One region of the Lysobacter gummosus genome, then DNA from elsewhere that is predicted to be linked to it. Evidence: riboswitches for the same ligand, from Rfam matches in the RefSeq annotation. Region 1 holds a riboswitch; each other region holds the start of a gene.
The links. Region 1 has a riboswitch for cobalamin ahead of LG3211_RS10265 (CoA-acylating methylmalonate-semialdehyde dehydrogenase). Riboswitches for the same ligand answer to the same signal wherever they lie in the genome.
Positions count from the first base shown of each region.

Region 2: another riboswitch for cobalamin. It lies ahead of btuB (TonB-dependent vitamin B12 receptor); the one in region 1 lies ahead of LG3211_RS10265 (CoA-acylating methylmalonate-semialdehyde dehydrogenase).
Region 3: another riboswitch for cobalamin. It lies ahead of LG3211_RS04560 (ribonucleoside-diphosphate reductase subunit alpha); the one in region 1 lies ahead of LG3211_RS10265 (CoA-acylating methylmalonate-semialdehyde dehydrogenase).

Region 1 is NZ_CP011131.1:2,467,884-2,470,140, reverse strand. Features, by position in the region: gene LG3211_RS10265 (CoA-acylating methylmalonate-semialdehyde dehydrogenase) at 1-1,009, opposite strand, end outside; cobalamin riboswitch at 1,150-1,369, opposite strand; gene LG3211_RS25600 (hypothetical protein) at 1,374-1,736, shown strand; gene LG3211_RS25595 (hypothetical protein) at 1,812-2,257, opposite strand, start outside.
Region 2 is NZ_CP011131.1:837,117-839,373, forward strand. Features, by position in the region: gene btuB (TonB-dependent vitamin B12 receptor) at 1-988, opposite strand, end outside; cobalamin riboswitch at 1,122-1,371, opposite strand; gene LG3211_RS03370 (TfoX/Sxy family protein) at 1,569-2,027, opposite strand; gene LG3211_RS03375 (GAF domain-containing protein) at 2,024-2,257, opposite strand, start outside.
Region 3 is NZ_CP011131.1:1,123,818-1,126,074, forward strand. Features, by position in the region: gene LG3211_RS04560 (ribonucleoside-diphosphate reductase subunit alpha) at 1-968, opposite strand, end outside; cobalamin riboswitch at 1,388-1,680, opposite strand; gene LG3211_RS04565 (DUF2339 domain-containing protein) at 1,804-2,257, shown strand, end outside.

The DNA of each region.
Region 1 (2,257 bases):
GTTCGCGCGCGGCGCAGGAAATCACCGGACCCACGTCGGTGCCCGGCTCGGTGCCGGCGTTGACCTTGAGCGTGCGCGCCTTGGCGACCAGATCCGGAATCCACTGCCGCGCTTCGCCGACCAACACCGCGGTGGACGCGGCCATGCAACGCTGCCCGGCCGCGCCGAACGCGGCGCCGGCCATGGCGTTGAGGGTTTGCTCCTTGTTCGCGTCGGGCAGCACGATGGCGTGATTCTTCGCACCCATCATGCATTGCACGCGCTTGCCGGCGAGCGAGGCGCGGCGATACACGTGGGTGCCGACCTTGGTCGAACCGACGAACGACACCGCGCGGATATCGGCGTGATCGCAGATCGCGTTGACCACATCTTCGCCACCGTGGACGACGTTGAGCACGCCCTTGGGAACGCCGGCCTGCAGCGCCAGCTCGACCAGGCGCATGGTCACCAGCGGATCCTGTTCGGACGGCTTGAGCACGAAGGTGTTGCCGGTGGCGATGGCCATCGGGAACATCCACAGCGGAATCATCGCCGGGAAATTGAACGGCGTAATGCCCGCGCACACGCCCAGCGGTTGCAGCAAGGTGTAGGTATCGACGCCGCCGGCGACGTTGTTGGCCAACTCGCCCAGTTGCAGGTTGCCGATCGCCGCGGCGTGTTCGACCACTTCCAGGCCGCGGAACACGTCGCCTTCGGCGTCGGGCAAGGTCTTGCCCTGCTCGGAGGTCAGGATCGCGGCGAGCTCGCTCATGTGCTCGCGGATCAGCTGCTGATATTTCAGGAAGATGCGCGCACGCGCGCCGATCGGGGTCTTGCGCCAGGTCTTGAACGCGCGTGCGGCCGAAGCCACCGCCGCGTCCACTTCCTCGGCCGTGGCCATCGGTACGCGCGCCAGCACCGCCTGGGTGGCCGGATTGACGACGTCGCGCCACTGCGTGCTGCGGGATTCGACGAATTCGCCGTCGATCAAAAGCTTGACCGTCGCGACCTCGGTCGCAACGCGATGCATATCGTTCATGGTGGTCTCCGTATCGCACACCCGCGAAAGCGAGGGTTGCGGAGACGCGCGACAAGACGAAACGATGGCGAACGCACGCCGCATCGAATCAGCCCGTCAGGTTGCCCGCCGCAACACTCGAGGAGGACATCTCCCGATGTCCGCCACGGGCCGGTCTCCGGGCTTGCGAGCGATGCCGAAGCATCACCCCGACACCTTCCCGCGCGAGCGCAGTGGTCAACGTCGGGTGTTCTCGCCTACCGTTGCGGGGGCAGCGTCGGAATTGGACGATCACGTCCGCACCGACTTCCCGTTTCACCCTGCGCGCCGGTATGGACCGGCGTGCAAGGCACCTGTGGCGGGCGAAGTGTAGTGCTTGCGGCCCTGGGCGGACAAGCCGCATCGCGGCGGGCGCATTGCGCGCGTTCGTTCAGAGCGGACGCAAGCGCTGGATGCGGGCCGGCGTCAAGGCATCGACGCGGCTGCAATGGCGGTGGATTCACCACGCGGATCACAAAGCGATGCGATGACGTGCATCGCGGCTCAAACGCTAATATCGATGGTGATGCGTGCATTGCCGCATCGAATGTGCGCCTCGCGCCTGTTCATCGCCTCTCTGCGGCGCCAGATCGGCACCGCCATCGTCGCGATCATGCAGACGCCGATGGTTCGCGCGATGCGCTCAGCGCCGACTTCGTTTGAATCGCACGCATTGACGGTGCGCGCTTCAACGCCGTAACCGCACCGTCGACGGCAACGCGGCGAACAAACGAACAGTCGATGTCGTCGGTACTCGTGTATCAGGCCGCCCAGGTCAGCTCGCGCACGTCGCCAATTGCTGTTTCGCGTACCAGATCGCGCGACGCGCCTGGTCGTAGGCCATGTCGGCCGAACGCGGCAGCAACTGTTCGGCGCGGATCGGATCGACGCCGCTCGCCATCGCGCGTTCGATGCGTTGAAGTTCGTCCACGCGCACGATCGCCGGCGCCAGCAACTCGCGCAGCCGCTTGCGCTCGCAGCCGCCGTGGGCCGCTTCGACTTCGCCGATCGCCTGACGGATACGGCGGCTGGCCTCGCCCTGCAGGCCCGGCGCGGGCTCGAACGCGATCGGCGCGGCCTTGTAGGCATCGCCGGTGGCTTCGCTGCCCAGGTCCGAGGGCCGCTCGTGCAGCGCCGGATTGAACCGCACCGGCGGCGGCGGCCGCGCGCGTGCCTGCTGGATATCGCGCTTGAACGGCATCGCGTCGGCGATTTTCTGCA
Region 2 (2,257 bases), 1.6 Mb from region 1:
GTTGATCCTCGGCTACGGTGAAATCCGCTTGAAGCGTCGCGCTATCGCGGTCGGTCTTGAAGAACCCCATCGCCAGCGCGCTCAGGAAGTTGTCCGAGCTGTCGACATTGCGCCCCGCGCTCAACTGCACCTTCACTTTTTCCGACGGCTTCCAGTTGAGCTTGCCGCCGATCACCTGCTGCACGGTCTCGGAGTAGTTGACGAAGCTGCCGTCGTAATCGTTCCGGCCTTCCGCGCGCAGCGCCTGGCCTTCGATGCTCCACTGCTCGTTGATCTCGACGCCGCCGCGCAGCGACAGTGCGTGGCTCTCGTAGCCGTCGCGATCGGGCTCGTCGGTGAAGCAGCCGGCGAGCACCGGGAAGCCGGCGCCGCGGCAGGCGTTGATGCCCTGGGTCTTGCGGAAGCTGTAGTCGGCGCCGAACCAGCCGTGACCGCCACGGCCGCCGAAGCCGCTGCCGTATTCGATGGCGCCGTCGCTGCCGCCGCCGACGTGCACGCGCGGGGCGAAGCCCTGCTGTTCGCGACGGGTGAACACCTGGATCACACCGCCGATGGCGTCGGCGCCATACAGGCTCGAACGCGGGCCGCGCACGATTTCGATGCGGTCGATCAGTTCCAGCGGCAGATCCTGCAGCGCGGCCAGGCCCGAGGTCGGCGAGCCGATGCGGATGCCGTCCACCAGCACCAGCACGTGGTCGGATTCGCTGCCGCGCAGGAACAGCGTGGTCAGCTTGCCGGCGCCGCCCTGGTTGGCGATGGTGATGCCGGCGCGGCCGCGCAGCAGATCGTTGAGATCGCGCGCCTGGCTGCGTTCGATGTCGGCGCGGTCCAGCACCTCGACCGGGGTCAGCAGGTCGTTGACGCTGACCGCGGTGCGGTTGGCGGTGACCACGACCTGATCGAGATCGGTGGCGTCGCCGGCGGGCGCGGCGAGGGCGGTGGCCGGCAGGGCGCAGGCAATGGCGAGGGACAGATTCAGGCAACGCATGTGTATGACTCCAACGCACGCGCGATCCAGCGCGTGGCGACAACGGCTGATGAGCGGCGGCGGGGAAAGGACGTGCGGGCAGCGAAACGAGCGCGCAAAGGCGCTGCAGCCGCCGCAATGCCCTCCGCATCGCAACCTGTGGCGCACCGAGGCCGGTCTCCGGACTCGCAAGCGCAGCCGATGCGATCGACTCCCGGGCGCGGCGCCTTCCCATGCCTGTGCACAGTGGCGGTGGCCGCGACCTGACTTGCTTACCGTTGCGGGGGCAGTGCCGGAATGGGCGGGGCGGGTCGGATCGTCCGACCGGACCTGAGCGCGTCACCGGCTTCCCGTTTCAACCCCGGCGGCGTAGCCGTGGGGTCACCTCGAAGCGGGGCGCAGTGTACGCGATGTGGGGGCGGGGCGCCTGGGCCAACCCCGCCCCGGCCCGAACGCATGGCGTTCGGGCGTTCGCGGACGCGCGAGCCAATGGCTCGCAAGCGGCGTCCGCTCACCCCGCCTGCGGGAGAAGGTGCCCCGAAGGGGCGGATGAGGGCGCGCGGCCCAACCTGCCGCACCGCGAACCCGCGACCGACTTGGATCAGTCGTTGCGATCGTCCGCGTCGTGCGAACCGTGCCCGTCGTCGTCCGACGGACCGTCGCGGTCGCTGCCGTCGTCTCGGTCGTTGTCGTCGCGATCGTGGCCAGCGTCGAACGCGGTTGGCTCATCGAACCGCTCTTCCTGCGCATGCATCGTCGTATGCACCGGCGCGGCCGCCGGCTTGTTGCGCGGCGCCGGCAGCAGCGCCGTCGCCGCCTCAGCGGCCAGGATCAGTTCCTGGCGGCGTTCTTCGCTGATCTCCTGCCAGTGGCAGTCCAGCAGCGCGCCTTCGATCGCGTACAGCAGGTTCAAGGTCGGTTTGAAGCCGGCGCGCTTGACCCGCATGAAGGCTTCGACGGTGCCGATCGCGGCGATGTCCTCGTGCGTGCGCAGACCGACCTGGCGCAGCCAGGCCGCGCTCTTGGGGCCGATGTTGCGCATCTTGGGGGCGGCGGTCATGCCAGCGACTCCAGGTAGACCCGCGCCAGCGCTTCCAGACCGGCCTGATCGTCGGCGTCGAAGCGCTCCGGCACCGGACTGTCCAGATCGAACACGCCGATCAGCTCCTCGCCCCGCAGCAACGGCACCACCACTTCCGAACGCGAAGCCGCGTCGCAGGCGATGTGGCCGGGGAAGTCGTGCACGTCGGCCACGCGCTGGGTCTGGCGGCTGGAAGCGGCCGCGCCGCA
Region 3 (2,257 bases), 1.3 Mb from region 1:
AGATTGAGGTTGTGCGTGCGGCGCGCTTCGTCGCCGGTGTTGTCGCGCAGTTCCAGGAACTCTTCCACGTCGGCGTGCCACGGCTCCAGGTACACGCAGGCCGCGCCCTTGCGCTTGCCGCCCTGGTTGACCGCCGCGACCGACGCGTCGAGCGTCTTCAGCCACGGCACGATGCCGTTGCTCAGGCCGTTGGTGGAACGGATCAGCGAGCCGCGCGAACGGATGCGTGTGTAGCTCAGGCCGATGCCGCCGCTGAACTTGCTGAGCTTGGCCACGTCCATGTAGCGCTTGTAGATCGCTTCCAGCGAGTCGTCGGGCGAATCGAGCAGGAAGCAGCTCGACAGCTGCTCGTGCGTGGTGCCGGCGTTGAACAGGGTCGGCGAGGACGGGATGTAGTCCAGCTGCGCCATGCGGCGGTACAGCGCCAGCGCGTCGCTGACGTCTTCGCTGAGCGCGCAGGCGATGCGCAGGAAGAATTGCTGCGGGGTCTCGATGACGGTGCGCGCGGTCGGGTGGCGCAGCAGGTAGCGGTCGTACAAGGTGCGCAGGCCGAAGTAATCGAACTTGGCGTCGAGGCTGCGGTCGATCGCGTCGTTGAGCTTGCGCGCGTTGGCCTGGACGAAGGTCACCAGGCGCTCGTTGATCAGGCCCAGCTCATGGCCGCGCTGGATCGACTGCGAGAACGCATGGATTTCGATGCCGGCGACTTCTTTCTCGATCACGCCGGCGAGCAGGCGCGCGGCGAGGCGGCCGTATTCGGGTTCTTCCGCGGTCAGCAGGGCGGCGGTGCGGATCGACAGTTCGTCGAGTTCCTGCGTGGTCGCGCCGTCGTACAGGCCGGAGATGGTGCGGGTGGCCACGCGCATCGGATCGATCGCGTAGAGGTTCTCGCCGCTGCGGGTCACCGCGCGCACGATCTTGTTCAGATCGACCGGTTCGCGGCGACCGTTGCGCTTGGTCACGCTCATGGTCAGGTTGGCCGCGGGCGGGGTCAGGGCGAAGCCGGGCGCGTCTTGCGCGGTACGGGCTGCGGCCGGCTTGGCGGCGGCGTTGGAAGTGGCGGCGGCGTCCGTGGCGGGGGCGAGGGACGGATCGGATGCGAGTGTGGTCATGGCATTACTCCGGGGCGTGGGTGCACGGTGCGGAGAACGCGGACGCGCCGGCGACGACGGACCGCGCGCGCGGTGTCATCGGTGGCGCGGCCGTGCCCCCGCGGGCGCAGAGCTTGGGAGTGTGTCGGCTGGGTGTCGCGCGGCCCGAGACGCGAGGTCCGGGACGGTCCGCTCGGCGCTGCGCGCCGGAACGGACGGGCGCGACGGAGGTCCGTCGTGCCGCGACACCGGCCGTCTTCCCCCGAAGACTCCTGTGGGCCGGTACCGCGCGGTTGTGCGACGCGCGGCTGTCGGCAGGTCTTCGGGCTCGGGACTCGGAGCGAGAAACGGGCAAAGAGAAGTGAGCGCTACGGGGTGACCCGGTTCTCACTTTTCTTCGCCCGCTTCTCGTTCCTCCTACCGGGGTCGCTTCCCAGGCATACCGCCCAGTGCCATGACCCGTTCGTTTCCCATACCGCTGCGGGGCAGCGCCGGCTTCGGACCCCGCCGCGAGTGCTCGCGGTCGCGTCCCTACCGACTTCCCTTTTCAGCCGATCGCAAGATCGGCACCGACGGGCACAACATAGTGTGGTTATGCGATTTCGTCAACGCGATATGTGGTGAATGAATCGTGTATATAGCGAGTGAAGGCGACGCTTCCATACGCCGCGCCTTGGTGTAACGTGCCCGCCATAAGGAACGGGGAACTGTGATGGAAGCACTGATTGTCTTGCTGGTACTGGCTTTGCTGTTGGTGCCGGTGCTGCTCATCGTCGCCCTGGTCCAGATCTCCGGGCTCAAGTCCCGGGTGTCGGGCCTGGAACGGACCCTGGCACAGCTTCGTGCGTCCGCAGCCGCTCCGCCGGCACCGCGCGGCCGCGAGGACGAAACCCTGGCCGAGCGCATCGAGCGCATCGATCGTGAAGCGCTGCCGCAGACGCCGGCGCGCCCGATCGCCAGCGCCGCGCCGCCCGCCGCGACTGCGCCGCAGACTCCGCCGCCGTTCCCGGCCACGCCGCCGTCCGTGCCGCCGCCGTTGCCGCCGCGACCGGCCGCCGCGGCGGCCTCGCCCATGCCGCTTCGCGCGCCCGTCGCGCCGACGCCACGCGCACCGCGTGCGCCGTCGCCGCCGGACATCTTCACTCTCGGCGCGCGCTGGGTCCGGC